Armatimonas rosea: one gene and its partner. The protein of the gene in region 2 interacts with the protein of the main gene of each other region in a pairwise test. Links are inferred from orthologs where the notes say so. Each region holds a gene or a part of one and is shown on either strand. Other genes may lie near its edges. The genes, in order: recA and dprA.

The links.
Region 1: the proteins of dprA (region 2) and recA interact in binary tests that used the Bacillus subtilis proteins (3 or more experiments, as listed by UniProt). The link is inferred for Armatimonas rosea from one-to-one orthologs.

What each region holds. Positions count from the first base shown.
Region 1 is NZ_JACHGW010000001.1:1,013,259-1,021,000, reverse strand. Bases 3,295-6,271 are described here. They hold recA (recombinase RecA), read right to left. Parts: upstream 5,311-6,271; coding sequence 4,279-5,310; downstream 3,295-4,278. Other genes in these bases: HNQ39_RS04635 (Uma2 family endonuclease), read right to left, coding at 6,134-6,271; thpR (RNA 2',3'-cyclic phosphodiesterase), read right to left, coding at 5,413-5,976; HNQ39_RS04650 (DOMON domain-containing protein), read right to left, coding at 3,639-4,175; HNQ39_RS04655 (nucleotidyltransferase family protein), read left to right, coding at 3,295-3,642. Also shown: transcription antitermination factor NusB, read left to right, coding at 1-135; bifunctional methylenetetrahydrofolate dehydrogenase/methenyltetrahydrofolate cyclohydrolase FolD, read left to right, coding at 128-991; HNQ39_RS04665 (polyprenyl synthetase family protein), read left to right, coding at 988-1,815; HNQ39_RS04660 (SDR family NAD(P)-dependent oxidoreductase), read right to left, coding at 1,821-2,555; more of HNQ39_RS04655, read left to right, coding at 2,650-3,294; more of HNQ39_RS04635, read right to left, coding at 6,272-6,682; HNQ39_RS04630 (competence/damage-inducible protein A), read right to left, coding at 6,692-7,742. UniProt on the Bacillus subtilis protein: Multifunctional protein involved in homologous recombination, DNA repair and competence.
Region 2 is NZ_JACHGW010000001.1:684,689-692,408, reverse strand. Bases 2,880-5,834 are described here. They hold dprA (DNA-processing protein DprA), read left to right. Parts: upstream 2,880-3,779; coding sequence 3,780-4,889; downstream 4,890-5,834. Other genes in these bases: HNQ39_RS03045 (rhamnulokinase), read right to left, coding at 5,113-5,834; HNQ39_RS03050 (hypothetical protein), read left to right, coding at 4,902-5,099; HNQ39_RS03060 (PQQ-binding-like beta-propeller repeat protein), read left to right, coding at 2,880-3,711. In the rest of the region: HNQ39_RS03070 (ATP-binding cassette domain-containing protein), read right to left, coding at 1-845; HNQ39_RS03065 (glycosyltransferase family 4 protein), read right to left, coding at 842-1,900; more of HNQ39_RS03060, read left to right, coding at 1,993-2,879; more of HNQ39_RS03045, read right to left, coding at 5,835-6,549; HNQ39_RS03040 (M20/M25/M40 family metallo-hydrolase), read right to left, coding at 6,553-7,680; HNQ39_RS03035 (hypothetical protein), read right to left, coding at 7,680-7,720. UniProt on the Bacillus subtilis protein: Protein that helps load RecA onto ssDNA during transformation. Binds cooperatively to circular ssDNA, is able to bridge different segments of DNA. Favors the loading of RecA onto SsbA- or SsbB-coated ssDNA and formation of RecA-DNA filaments.

The DNA of each region.
Region 1 (7,742 bases), 330 kb from region 2 along the record:
GCTGCCAAGTTTATCAACGGGGTGATCGGTGGGCTGATCCGTGCGACCGAAGAAAAAAACGCCCCTGAAGAGCCCTCCCTACTCGAAGAGCCCTCCCTAGAAGAATCAAAAGAAGTCGAAGAAGTCCATGTCTGAGCCCCTGATTTTAGACGGTGCCGCCACCGCAAAGGCGATTCGTGCTGAAGTGGCCGCCCGCGCCACCAAACTCAAAGAAGCCCACGGTATCACCCCCGGCCTCGCCGCTGTCCTTGCGGGCGATAACCCCGCCTCCGTCACCTATGTCTCGATGAAGCGAAAGGCCTGCGCCAAGGCCGGGATCACATCGTTTGAGCATGTCTTTGGTGCCGATGCGACCCAAGAAGAGGTCCTGGCCTGTATCCATCAGCTCAATGCCGACCCCAATGTTCATGGGATCTTAGTACAGCACCCCATGCCCAAGGGCCTAGACGAAGACGAGATCCTCGCGACCGTTGACCCGGCCAAGGATGTCGATGGGATCGGGCGGGCGAGCCTGGGCGATCTTGTTCTGGGCCACCCGAGCTTTGTCTCCTGTACCCCCCAGGGCATGATGACCCTGCTCAAGCGCTACGGTATCGACCCGGCGGGCAAGCACGCGGTCGTGATCGGGCGCTCGGTGATCCTGGGCAAGCCCATGGCGATCGCACTCCTCAACGCCAATGCCACCGTCACGATCTGCCACAGCAAGACCCAGAACCTGGCAGAGCTCACCCGCCAAGCCGATATCCTGGTCGCCGCCGTGGGCCGCCCCGAGCTGATCACCGGCGAGATGCTCAAGCCCGGTGCTGTGGTCTTAGACGCGGGCTACAACCGGGTCGAGGGCCGCGGCCACGATGTCGGCGACTGCCACTTTGAGAGCTGTGCTGCTGTCGCCAGTGCCATCACGCCCGTCCCGGGCGGTGTCGGCCCGATGACCATCGCCACTCTCTTGGAGCAGACCGTCGCCGCCGCGGAGCGCAGTGTCGGAAAATGAGCTTTGAAGCCTGGGTTGCGGTCCACACGCCCCGTGTGAACGCCGCGCTCGACCAGCTCTGTCCTGCAGATGGCTCACCGCTCCGCGAGGCGATGCGCTACTCGCTCCTGGCGGGCGGTAAGCGTCTCCGGCCCCTGCTCTGTATCGCCGCCGCGGAGGCAGTCGGAAGTGAGATCGCAGCCGTTCTCCCGGCGGCGTGCGCCTTGGAGATGATCCACACCTTCTCACTCATCCACGACGACCTGCCTGCGATGGACGACGACGACCTGCGACGGGGCCTGCCGACGTGCCATGTCCAGTACGGCGAGGCGCTCGCAATTCTTGCGGGAGATGCCCTCCAAGCCCTTGCCTTTGAGATCGCTCCGACACACGCCGTGCTGCTGGCTCGCGCTTGCTACCAGATGTGCGCCGGGCAGGCTGAGGACCTCGCCGCGGAGGGCCAGGATATCGGCCTGGAGCACCTGCAGCACATCCACTCTCGCAAGACCGGAGCGCTCCTCTGTGCGAGTGTGGTCTCCGGTGCCCTCACCGCCCCCCCCGAGGCACGGGCAGCCCTCACCCACTACGGCGAGAAGATCGGGGTTGCCTTTCAGATCGTCGACGACATTCTCGACGTGACCGGCGACGATGCCACGCTCGGCAAGCCCGCGGGCTCCGATCTCAAGCACGATAAGGCGACCTACCCCAAGCTGGTCGGGCTGGACGAGAGCAAGCGCCTTGCCCGCAGGGCCGAGCAGGAGGCGCTCGCCGCGTTGGAGCCCTTTGGTACACTCGCCGAGCCCCTGCGCGAGATCGCCCGCTACATTGTCGAGCGCAACACCTAGCCCGCTTAGAGCTGGTGGCTCTCCGGCTGGAGCGTCAGCTCACCCAGTACGAGATGCGCCGGCTGCGTGAGGGCATAGAGAATCGCGCCCGCAGCATCGCTCACAGAGAGCATCTTATCGCGCTGGACCTTCATCTCAATGGCCGGGTTGTCGTAGAACGGTGTGTCCACGCCCCCGAGATAGAGGCCCGTGACCTTGATGTTGTGCCGCCGCGAGACCTCCGCACGAAGCGCCTGCAAGAACCCTGTCAGCCCGTACTTGCTCGCGCAGTAGACACTTGCCTGGGCCATCGGTGCCTTTCCCAGAATCCCCACCACATGGAGAATGTGCCCGGATTTCTTGGGGGTCATGACCTTCACTGCCGCTTGGGAGAGGAGCATCGCGCCGTAGAGGTTCGCCGCCAAGGTCAGGGTCATCTCCTCAGGGCTGATGTTCTCCAGAGGCTTGACCAGCCCCACCCCCGCGGCATTGACCAGGATATCCAGACCACGCTCCGCAGTTGCCTCCGCGAGGAGCTTCTCGACCTGCGGCGCACGGCTCAGGTCCGCGACAATTGTCGACGGGCGCACACCTGTCTCCTGCTCCAGAGACGCTGCGAGTGCCTCCAGTTTCTCCGCGCTGCGCCCCGAGAGCGTTAAGAGCGCTCCCTCACGCGCCAGCTGGAGTGCCGTTGCCTGACCGATTCCACCCGTCGCACCGGTCAGCAGGATGGATTTCCCTAAGAGTTGTTCGTTTGTCACGATGACTTCAACCGCGCGTCTCCCTTGCCCGTTCCCAAATATAGGCTAGATTACTAATGCGGAAGTAACTAAATCTGACCTATAATCCAGAACGATGAAAGCAATGGTCTTAGGTGCAGGGATCGGTTCGCGGCTCGATCCTCTCACCCGTTCCCTCCCCAAACCCGCCGTCCCTGTTGTTGGAAAGCCCGTTATTGGGCATATCCTGGATCACCTGAAGCACTACGGGGTAACAGAGATCATGATCAATGTGCAGTACCTGGGCGAGAAGCTCATGGCGACAATTGGGGATGGCTCTGCCTACGGCGTCCACGTGACCTACTCCGTGGAAGACGAGCTCTGGGGAGATGCGGGTGGCGTGAAGCGCTGCGAGGCCTTTTTCCGGGACTCCGACGACGACACGTTCATGGTGGTCGGCGGTGACGATCTCTCGGACATGGACTTTGGGGCGATTATCGCGGAGCACAAGGCCAAGAACGCCACCGCGACCATCGGGGCCAAGCGTGTCGAGGACCCGTCGCAGTTTGGCATCGCGGTCACCGATGATAACGGCTTTATCACCCGTTTCCAGGAGAAGCCCGCTCCGGGCACAGCGTTCTCCAACCTCGCCAACACGGGTGTCTACCTCTTCAAGCAGACGGTCTTCGACACCATCCCCGCCGCGACCTTCTATGGCTTTGGCAAGGATGTCCTGCCCGCCCTCCTCGCCGCCGGGGAGCCGCTGCTCGCCGTGCCCACCGATGCGTACTGGGAGGATGTGGGCAACCTGACGATCTACCGAAAGGCCCAGCGCGACTGTCTCGACGGTAAGGTGAAGGTCGTCTTCCCTACTGGCACACGTGTCGGCGAGAACAGCTTTGTCTGCGAGGGCGCACAGGTCGAGGGCACGATCTCAGACTACACCGTGGTCGGCAAGAACGCCATCATCGAAGCGGGTGCGGTGGTGAAGAACTCTGTTCTCTGGGACGGTGCCATCGTGAAGGCGGGTACGTATCTAGAGAACTGTGTGGTCGGTAACAACGTGACGGTCGCCAGCACGCACGGCATCTTCAACGCCCAGATCGTCGAGGCCAACCGGCCCGCTTAACCAGGAATCGTGTATTCGGGCCAGTCGTCGGGGCGGTGAAAGTCGCACTCGGCGTGGTTCGAGGTCGAGGCGACATCGGGTTCCGCGTCACGGTGAGCGTCGTAGCGGCAGACGCTCACCCGGATTTTGTCACCGGGAGCCGCGTCCACCGGCACGCCCAAAAGCCCCACCCATCCCTCATCCGTGCGCCACGCCCGAGCGATAATCTCACTTGGATCGTGCTTGAGCGTGTCCCCGTCGAGCTGGCCACCACGCGCCAGCGCAATGGTCGCCCGATCCGGGAACCTCAGGTGCAAGCGAACCCCATTCGGTGTCACATGCGCCTCGGTATAGGCATCGCTGTCCGAGCGCCGCACAAACACCTCAAAGACATCGCCCATTTCCCACGTGTTCTGGTTGTCCTCGGTCGCATCGTTGAAGACATCCGCATCGGTCAGCGTCCCCAGCGCCCACACCCGCCCGTCATGCCACGCAAGCTGGGCGAACGCGGGTAAGCCAGTTGGCTCAGACTGCCAACCTTGAATCAGGGGCAAGGGCGTCGACAATGCAAACACTGCCTGCACAGCAGCCACGTCCAACAAAACAAAAGGGGCAAGCGTTTTCAGCATGCCCCTATCGTACCCAATCGCGTCGGATTTATTCCTCGGCTGCCTCGGCTCCCCCGGTTGCTCCCAGGGAGAGGGCATCGTCGGCGACTCCAGAGTTCTTGATCTCCGCCTCGATCGCATCCATCATCTCCGGGTGCTCTTCCAGGTACTTCTTGGCGTTCTCACGCCCCTGCCCGATTCGCTCCCCCTTGTAGGAGTAGAACGCACCGGACTTGGTGACCACGTTGAGCTCGGTGCCGATATCGATGATCGAGCCCGCGCGGGAGATTCCGGTTCCGAACATGATGTCGAACTCCGCCTGCTTGAAGGGCGGGGCGACTTTGTTCTTTACAACCTTCACACGGGTGCGAATCCCCACCATGTCCGTGCCGATCTTGAGGGTCTCGACACGGCGCACATCGAGGCGCACCGACGAGTAGAACTTCAGGGCACGGCCACCCGGCTGGGTCTCCGGGTTGCCAAACATCACCCCGATCTTCTCACGGAGCTGGTTGATAAAGATGGCGGCGGTGTTGGTCTTGCTCAGCGAGCCGGTGATCTTGCGCAGGGCCTGGCTCATCAGACGGGCCTGGATACCGACATGGCTATCGCCCATATCGCCCTCAATCTCGGCCTTGGGCACGAGCGCGGCGACAGAGTCCAGCACCACCAGCGCGACCGCATTGGAGCGCACCAGCGCATCGACAATCTCAAGCGCCTCTTCTCCCGTACTGGGCTGGGAGATCAGGAGCGTGTCCAAGTTCACCCCAAGCGCCTTGAAGTAGATCGGATCGACCGCGTGCTCAACATCGACATAGGCACAGATCCCACCCTGCTTCTGCGCCTGAGCGACAATATGCGCCGCCACGGTGGTCTTACCCGACGACTCCGCGCCGTAGATCTCGGTGATGCGGCCCTTGGGCACGCCTCCGACCCCGAGTGCGAGATCGAGGGCCAGTGCGCCGGTCGGAATCGACTCGATCGGCTCGATTGTCTTCTCACCCAGGCGGACAATGGTCCCCTTACCAAACTGTTTCTCGATCTGCGCAAGGGCAATATCGAGCGCCTTTTCCTTATCCATAACAAACTCCTCACCGTTGCCCCGCTATCCACGGGGGCTTCCTACGGTTAAAACGGTCCAGAGACCGCGATTCTGACAAAATCCCACGGATTTTATTTTTTGTCAGAAATTGGGCTTGAAGCTCCAGGTGCCACGCGTGTCGTACGTCGCTCCCTCCGGCCCCAAGAAACTCTCAATCAGGGTGAGGCGGCGTGCCCACTGCACGCCACACTCCGTCAGTGCCTCCGCCGCCAGCGCCGAGCGCAAGGACTCGCTCTCTTCCTTGACCCGCCCCAAGGTGATATGCGGCACGAGCCCCCCGTGCTTGGGTGCCCCCAGCGGGGTCATCCACGGCTCCACGGACTCCACCAAGAGCTTCCACTCCTCGGAGCCCTCACTGAGCCCGACCCACAAGGTCTTGAGGGGACCTTTTTTCGGGAAGTAACTCGCTCCCGTCAGCCCCACCCGGAAGTCGGCGCGGGGTGGCACGAGAAACTCACAGGCCTCGATCACGCCCGGTAGCGTTGACTCGGCGACCTCGCCCAGAAACTGAACCGTGAGGTGGAAGTTCTCCGGCTCGACCCAGCGAACCTTGGCGTCCGGCGCACGCTCCTGAAGGCGTGCCTGGAGGCTACTCAGTGCATCGGCGAGGTGGGGTTCGAGCTCTATGGCGAGAAATAAACGCATGGCAAACTACTGTTCTACTATACCCTATCTTTTCACAAACTCACGGGAAAGGGGGCAAGGCGGAAAGAAAAATAAAAAGAATTTTCAGCCGGGGATTGAAAATCCCCGGCTGCATTGCAGGGAGCATCCCGAGGACGCAGGAAGCGAAACTGTATCGTTAGGGTAGAAGCTCGGCAACCGAGATGGGGACGGTAGTGAAGAGCGGCGCGACAGTGTCGGTCTCGGTGTAGGTTTGCAGGCTACGGTATCCGCTAGGGCCAGGCTGACGGCGAACCTCGACCGTGCGCTCATTGATATTGATAATCCAGTAATCTTCTATCCCTGCCGCCGCGTAGATCGGGGCTTTAACGACTTGATCGTACTCCAACGTGGTGTCTGAGACCTCGACAACGAGAACGGCAGTGGCTGGATGGGAGTTCACAAAGGAGCGCAGTTGGCCTTGGACAACCGCAACATCAGGCTCAGGGACGCTGGTAGTGAACTTCAGCGGAAGCTGCACACGAACGCGATAGCCCTCAGGTGCAATGGCTCGACAGGCTTCTTCGACAAGTTCAATCGTACTAGAATGACGTGGCTTCTGGGGCATAATTTCTACCAGCTCTCCATCAATGAGTTCGATGCGCTGCTCAGGTGCAAAGCCGCCCAGCGCGACGACACGCTCGTAGGCTTCGACACTCCAGCGAAAAGGGGTAGGATTGGCACTCATGGTCGTATTTTATCCGATGAGCTGCTTGCGGAGCATGTCCAAGGCGGTCTGGGTGGCGCGCCAGCGCACATCGGCGCGCTGGCCGGGGAAGATGTTTTTCGTGAGCTCGGTGCCGGCGGGGCCGGCCACCGCGATATAGACCAAGCCGACGGGTTTCTCGTCGCTGCCGCCCCCCGGCCCGGCGATCCCGGTGATGCCGATTCCAAAGTCCGCCTGCCCCAGCTCGCGCACCCGCTCGGCCATGGCGCGCGCGACCTCCGGGGAGACCGCGCCCACGGCTCCGATCAGCGCCCGTGGAATGCCCAAGAGCCCGATCTTGGTCTCGTTGGCGTAGGTGACCACGCCGGTGTGAAAGACACTCGACGAGCCCGAGATCGCGGTAATGCGCTGCGCCAGCCAGCCACCCGTGCAGCTCTCGGCGGTGGCGACGGTCTTGCCCTGCGCCTCCAAGAGCCGGACAACCACTTCCTCTAAAGTCTGGTCGTCCTCGCCGTAGACGACGCTCCCCAGCCGCGCCTTGATCTCGCTCACGACTGGCGCGATCAGCGCCTCGGCGTCTTCGGCACTCGCGGCTTTTGCGGTGACGCGTAGATGTACCTCGGCGGGCTTGGCGTAGGGCGCGACACTGGGGTTGGCTCCGGCCATGAGGTCGGCGGTCTTCTCCTCGGCGACGGACTCGCCCATACCAACAATGCGCAGGGTCCGTGAGCGAATCACGCTCCCACTCGCCTGGCCCCCCGGCCCCCACAAGCGGGGGAGAAGCTCGGTGTCCACCATCGGGACGAACTCATTGGGCGGCCCCGGCAGCGCGACCACGGTCTTGCCGTCTTTCTCCACCCACAGCCCCGGCGCGGTGCCGTTGGCGTTGGGGATGGGCTTGCCGCCGGTGGGGACATCGGCCTGCAAGAAGATCGCATCGTTGGTAGTGTAGCCGCGCTTCTCAAACCACGCCGTCAGGTGCGCCACGAGCGCCGGGTCGCGCACCAGCGGGGCATCCAGCGCCGCCGCAATTGTCGCGCGGGTGAGATCGTCGCCCGTCGGCCCCAGCCCCCCGATACAG
Region 2 (7,720 bases):
GTCAGCGAGACCCCACGGAGCGCCACCGCCCCCCGGTCGTTGCGGACGGTCAGGTTCTGCAGAGTGAGGCCCTCGCCCACGCGAGCCCCCCCTTCCTTGGGCGAGGGAAGGGGGTTGGGGGGATGGGTTCCCACCATCGCCGCGGCCAGCTCCTGGGGGGTCGTCTCCGCGGTCTTGGTGGTCAGGATGTGCTTGCCGCGCCGCAGGACGGTCACCGAGTCCGCGTTGGCCATGACCTCATCGAGCTTGTGGGTGATAAAGACCACGGTCACCCCGGACTCCGAGAGGCGGCGGGTGGCGGCCCAGAGCTCCCGTGCCTCGGGCGGGGCGAGGGTCGCGGTGGGCTCGTCTAAAATAAGAACACGCGCCTTGCGGTAGAGCGCCTTGAGGATCTCCACCCGCTGCTGCGCCGCCACGGAGAGCTCCTCCACCCGCAGGGTCGGGGAGACCAGCAGGCCACTCTCCCGGGAGAGCCAGGCGACCTCGGCCTCCGCGCGGTTACGGTCGAGGCGCAGCCCCGCGCGTGGCTCGCCCCCCAAGACGATATTCTCTGCGACCGTGAAGGAGGGGATCAGGTCGAAGTGCTGCTGCACCATCCCAATCCCGGCGGCGATCGCCTCGCGTGGGGACGAAAACCGGGTGGGGACCGTGCCTAGGCGTAGCTGGCCGGAGTCGGGGGGGAGCAGGCCAAAGAGCACCTTCATCAGGGTGGACTTGCCCGCACCGTTCTCCCCCACCACCGCGACACGCGCCCCCGGCGGCAGGGCCAGCGAGACATCGTCCAGCGCCGTGACAGAGCCAAAGCGTACCGTGATTCGATCCAGCTGAATGTCGGGCGTGATCACGGGGACAGTATAGCATGGTAGGCCCGGCGCAGGACGGCGACATGGGCCTCCCAGGTGTAGGAGGGCGCGTGCGTGTAGCGGGCGCTTGTGAGGGCCGCGGCCAGCGCGGCGGGGTCGTGGGGGCTGGCAAAGGTCGCGTCGCTTCCCAGAACCTCACGCAGGACCGGGATATCGGCCGCGACCACGGGGCAGCCCTGCGCCAGCGCCTCCAAGGGTGGGTAGCCAAAGCCTTCGTAGAGCGACGGAAAGCAGTAGGCCTGCGCCTCGGCGTAGGCGGCGCGTAGCTCGGTGTCGGTCAAGCGCCCCAGAAAGACCGCATTGGGCGGTGGGGTCAGGGCCTGCTGGCGGCCGCTGGCGAAGGTCCGGCCCACCAGCGCCAGCTTTTTCTCTGGGAGCTGCTCTAGAGCGGCAAGGAGCACCCCTAAGTTTTTATGCGGCTCACGCGTCCCCACAGCCAAGAAAAACGCGCCCGAGAGCCGCGCCCGAAAGGCCGCACGCTCGTCGGGGGTGGCCGGAGCCTGCCAGAAGGCATCGACTCCGGGATAGGCAACAAATATTTTTTTTTCTGTAGAGCCCGGCACGAGTGTCAAGAGCTCCTGGCGCGTGAACTCCGACATCGGCAAGATAGCGGCGGCGCGACGGATCGAGCGGGGCAGGAGTGTCCGCAAGAACGCCCCGCGGAGGGGTGAGAAACTGCGGGGGAGGCGGAGGGCGCGTAGGTCGGGGACGGTCAGCGCGCTGGGCGTGGGAACGGAGAAAGGTAGGTAGCCAAAGGGCGAGTGGAAGAGGTCAAAGGGGCTTTCTCGGTGGAGACGGCGCAAGAAAGCGCTCTCGCGCAGGAGCCGGCCCAGCGGGTGGCCCGCGCCGCCGCCCGAGTGGATGGTCAGCGGGACGGGAATAAGCGGCGCGGGTAGCCCCTTCCAGCCAGGAGGGATCAGGCAGTGGATCTCCAGGTCGGGAGCGTGGGTTGCTAGCGCCTGAAGGAGGCCGCGAAGGTAGCGTGTAATCCCGGTATTTTCTGCCAAAACGAAGGGACAGTGAAGGAGAAGACGCATTGTTGTATCCTATCCTACAGAAGTTGCTTGACTCAACAAAAAATCTTCCTGTATAATCAGGCGACATCTTAGGCCGTGTCGAAGGATAAACCATGCGAATTTCTCATCGCACTCAACGCGCCCGCGTCGGCGCAGCAGCCGCGCTGGCACTGACCGCTGCACTTGCTACTGTCGGAGTGGCGATGGCGGCAGACTGGCCCCAGCTCCGCGGGGACACGCAGCGCTCGGGGATTGCCGCCGAGGCAATCAAGCCGCCGCTGGCGGTTCTCTGGCGTTTTACGGGAGGCGTTCAGACCAATAATCTGACGTCGCCGGTTATTGTCGGGGATACTGTCTACTTTAGTACCCGCGCTAGCGCTCAGCAGGGAGGGATCCTCTATGCCCTCAATGTGAAGACAGGTCAGCGCAAGTGGTCGTACCCCAATGATCCCAACGGCATGTCCAGTGGTGCATACTTCACCACCTCGGCGACCTACGCAAAGGGCAAGCTCTACATTGGCTCGTCGAGTGGGACGCTCTACATTCTGGATGCAGAGACAGGAAAAGAGGTTGGTGGTCCTTTCCAGCTCGGACGGCGAATCGAGTCCGCGCCCGTGGTGGACAACGACACCCTCTACTTCGGCTGTAACGACGGCATGTTCTACGCTCTGGACACCCAGACCGGTGAGCGCCGCTGGACCCGCATGGACGCCCGCAACCGCAAGACGGTGGGCTATGCCTATGCGGCGGGCGAGGGCGTGAGCTCTGCCCCCCTCCAGGCAGGCGACATGATGCTCTTCCAGACGTCGGACAACCAGGTTCATGGACTGAAGCAGGCAACCGGAAACTTCCGCTGGAAGACCCGCTTGCCCTACACCTTCTTGCCCAATGGCATGAGCTTCAGCGGCAACAGCATCTTTGTGGCAACCGGCCCTGCGCTCTACTCGGTTCTGCCGGCCTCGGGCTCGATCCGCTGGTACCGCAACCTCCCCAACGATATCCTCGCGGCCCCCGCGATCTCCGACGGGATCGCCTACGTGGGCTGTAAAGACAGCGTAGGCGACGGTGGTCTGCTCTATGCGATCAAGGACAATGGCCGCGAGCAGTGGAAGACCGCGGTGAAGATTCCCTTCGCCCCCGCCGGTGCCCCCGTGATCTCCGGTGATGTGATCTACGTCCCGGGCCAGCGTGGGACGGTCATGGCCCTGGATAAGAGCGAGGGGACCCTGCTCTGGACCTACCGGGTACAGCCGTCGGCCAACCGCCAGTCCACCAATCCCGGGACAGAGACCGCCGTGGTCGCTCCCCTGGCTCTCTCCGGGGGGACGCTCTTTGCGCTCTCCGGCGATGGTACGCTCACCGCTTTCCGCGCCGATGCACCGGACTCCGCCGGACCGATCATCAACGACCTCTATCCCAAGTCTGGGGCTGCGGTCAATGGTAAGCCCCCGTTCCGAATCGCTGCAAAGCTCAGCGACGAAGGCAGTGGGCTGAATCCTGACACGATCTCTGGGGCGCTGGACGGTCGAGATGTCACCCTCACCTACGACTTCAAGAAATCCACGATCTTCTATGCCACGAAGTCGACGGGCCGCTTGGTCGATCCCCCGCTCGCGGATGGTCGCCATGAGTTCACGCTCCGTGCAAAGGACTGGCGCGGCAATGAGACGGTGCAGACCTGGTCGTTTATCGTCGATAACTCCCTGCCCATCAAACCGGTCACTCCTACCACGAACAACAACCGCTTGGGTGGCCCTGGTGGCCCCGGCGGGGGTAGCGGAAGCAAGGGTGGTGGAGGCCTGGGTGGCGGCAGCCGAGGCCCGGGCGGGTAGGCTAGTCCCTCCTCACACTCTCAGGCGGGCGAAGGCAGCAGCTTTCGCCCGCTTTGGCTTTTCTGACCATGACACACGCCGCTCCCAGCCGTACGTTCCTTGCCTGCCATCGCCTCGCAGAAGCGATGCTCCCCCCACCACGGCTCCGTGCCCTCCTTCATGCCACCCAAGGCGACCCCGAAGAGGCACTCCGTTGCCGCACAGGACTCACCCCACGCCAGGCAGAGCGCCTCGACCAAGCTACCAAGGCACCTGTGGCGACGCGCCTGCTCGACCAAGCGGAGTCGCGGGGAGTCCATGCCCTACTGTGCACCGCCCCCGGCTATCCCGCCGATCTCAACCACTTCGAGGACTCCCCCCCGATTCTCTTTCTGCGCGGAAGCCTCCCCACGGCCACAGGCCTGGCCATTGTCGGCTCGCGACGGGCTACCACCTACGGCAAGACACAGGCAGCTCGGTTTGCACGCGCCTTCGTCGAGGCCGGCTTCGCTGTGGTCTCGGGAGGTGCCGCGGGCATCGACACCGCCGCCCATAAAAGCACTCTGGAGGCGGGAGGGAGCACGGTCGCGGTCGTCGCCTGCGGCCTGGACTATGTCTATCCCGCTGAGAACCGCGAGCTCTTTGAGCAGCTTGTCGCGCGGGGCGGAGCCCTGGTCAGCGAGTTCTCGCTCGGCACCCGCCCCGAGCCCTGGCGCTTTCCCGCACGCAACCGGATCATCGCGGCGCTCTCACAGGTCACGGTGGTGATAGAATCACCTGAGCAGTCGGGCGCACTCATCACCGCACGCAATGCGGCAGAGTACGGCCGTGATGTCTGGGTAGTGCCGGGGCCGGTGGACACGGGGCGCTCGCGCGGAGGGCACAAGCTGGTCCAAGACGGTGCCGCGCTGGCGGACGCACCAGAGGATATTCTTGAGGCGCTTGCTACCGGCCCGCAGGTAGTGAACCTAGCACTGCCTCTTGAAGTCGAAGAGAGAGAGCCGGCGCGGCCACCTCTACCGGAGCTCCCCTCCGACGAGGCGGCACTTCTGGCACAGCTCTCGGGCACCGCGGTGGGCCTAGACGATGCCGCAGAGGCGGCAGGGCTCGCTCCGGCACAAGCGCTGGTCGCAGCGACTATGCTGGAGATGAAGGGGCTGATTCGACGTCAGCCGGGAAATCACTTTACACGATCCTAGGAGGGAACGACAATGGCAACTAGTAAGAAGAAACCGGCACTCTCGCCGGCAGCAGCGAAGATTCTCGAGCAGTACCGGAGCTCAGGGCAGCCCAAGCCCGGCGCAGCACCGTCCTCAACCGCCGACGATAGCGGGGCCAGCAAGCCCGCGACCGCGGCGGCGCCCCCTGCCGCCGCCCGACTTCCCAAGGCCGCCGGGCGCGGCAAGTAGTAGCCCCCGTAGCCTACCAGCCCGCTCTCTGGGCCGCCTCAGCGAAGCGAGCGGTCATCGCAGGATCGGGCTGGTAGGTCTCGACCGGAAACGACGCGCGCACGATCGCGCGGAGCTCGTCGAGGCCCGTGATCAGCCCTTGGGCACGCGCCTGGAGCAAGATATTTCCAATCGCGGTCGCCTCCACCGGTCCCGTCACCACACGGCAGCCCGTGGCGTCCGCCGCGATCTGGTTTAGGAGCCGGTTCTGCGAGCCTCCCCCCACGATATGCAGCGTGTCGATCTTTCGTCCGGTCAGCCGCTCCAGCATCGCCAGGGTCACCCGGTACTTTAGCCCCAGAGAGTCCAAGCAACAGCGAATGGTCGCCCCAATCCCCTCAGGCGGTGTCTGGCCCGTCGCGGTGCAGAGCTCACGGATCGCCTTGGGCATGTCGTCGGGGGCGTAGAGGCTCGGATGGTCCGGGTCTACCAGAGCGGCCAGCGGCGTGGCATCGCCCGCAAGGCGTGTCAGCTGGTCGTAGCTGCGCTCACTGCCGAGGCGAGCGTAGGCGCGGCGGCACTCCTGCACCAGCCAGAGTCCCCCGATATTCTTCAGGAGCCGGATGGTTCCCAGCACGCCGCCCTCGTTGGTCACATTGGCCGCCTCCGCCTCGGGGGTGAGGATCGGGGAGGGAATCTCCAGCCCCATCAGCGACCAGGTGCCACTGGAGAGATAGGCCCAGTTCTCGCCTGGCTCCGCAGGGACCGCCGCAACCGCACAGGCCGTGTCGTGGCCGCCCGGAGCGATCACAGGAATGTTCCGAAAGCTCCCGTACTGCGTGCCATCGGGGACCACCTCGCCCAGCAGGTGCAGGGGCAGCCCCAGCGGCGCGAGGGTCTCGGTGGCCCAGTGACGGGTCGTCGCATCGAGCATCTGGCTGGTGCTGGCGATCGCGTACTCCACCTGCGCGGTGCCCGTCAGCAGGTAGTGGAGCAAGTCCGGCATGAAGAGCAGCTTCTCACTCGCCTCGACCAGCCCCGGCGACTGCTCCGCCAGCGCGGCCACCTGAAAGAGGGTGTTGAGCGCCATGGTCTGGATGCCGACACGGGCGAAGATAGCGGCCTTCGGGACCTTTTCGTAGACCTTCTCCACCATCCCCACGGTCCGCGGGTCGCGGTAGTGCACGGGAAGCCCGACAAGCTCGCCCCGCGGCCCGAGCAGGCCAAAATCCACGCCCCAGGTATCCACCCCGAGGCTGGAGAGCGCCCCCCCGAGCTCGGCCTTCTCGATTGCGGTGTGTAGCTCTCGCATGAAAAACGGGAGGTCCCAGTGCAGGTGCGCCCCGAGCTTCACGCCCCCTGTGGGGAAGCGGTGCACCTCTTCGAGCGTGAGCGTCCCCGCATCGGTGAGCGCGCCGACCACGCCGCGCCCACTCTCTGCCCCTAAGTCCAGTGCCAGAATCCGTGCCATGGCCTATGCTCCTTCAGCAGCCGCCGCTCGGACAATCTCGACAATCCACTGGGTGTCTTGCTCCATCTCCGAGAGGCTACAGAACTCGTCGTGTGTGTGCACTTTTTGCATACCGGTCGCCAAGACCGTGGTTGGGACGCCGTAGGCATTGAAGTGGTTGCCATCGGAGCCGCCGCCCGACTCGGCGTAGCCCACGGGGAAGCCACAGGCCTCCGCGGCGCGGGCGGCGAGCTTCAGGACGGGGCTGTCTTGCTCCAGGCGGTAGGCGGGGTACTCCCCGATCACCTCGACCTGCGCGGTCGCGCCCAGTGCGGCGGCCTCGCGCTCAAAGACCTCGCGCATGTGGGCGGTCTGTGCCTCCAGCTTCGCCTGCACCCGCGAGCGTGCCTCCGCGACAATCACGACCTCACCGGGGACGATATTGCGCGCCAAGCCTCCGTGGATCGTGCCGATATTGGCCGTTGTCTCCGCATCGATCCGCCCTAGGGTCATCTTGCTGATCGCATTGGAGGCCGCCACAATCGCGCTGATACCCTTCTCCGGCTCCGCGCCCGCGTGGGACTGCTTCCCTGTGATCGTCACCCGAAACGAGTTCTGCGCCGGTGCCGCGACTGTCATCGTGCCGATCGGAGGCCCGGCATCCAGCACGAAGCCGTATTTTGCCTTGATGAGCTTCGGGTCGAGCAGGCGCGCTCCCACAAGACCGATCTCCTCGCAGATCATCAGCAAGAGCTGGATATCCCCGTGGGGCTCGCCAGACTCGTGGAGCCGGGTCATCGCCTCCAGGATCGGGGCCATGCCGCACTTATCGTCGGCGCCTAAGATCGTGTCCGATGCCGCCGAGATCGTGTCGCCGTCGATCTTGACCTCCAGGCCGGGGGTGGGCTCGACCGTATCGAAGTGCGACGAGAAAAAGATCCCCGGAGCGCCCTCTACCGTGCCTTTTTTGAAGGCGATCAGGTTGCCAATGCTCCCTAGTTCCCCCGGAAGCCGCGTATGGGCATCGTCGAAGGTGACCGTGAAGCCCAGTTTCTCCAGGTAGGCTGCAGCCCACTCCGAGACCGGCTTCTCGTGACGGGAGGGGGTGTTGAAGTGAACGAGGGTCAGAAAAGTGTCGAGTAGTCTAGACATTAGGGTTTCCACACGAGGCTCGCCGCCTCTGCCTTGGTGA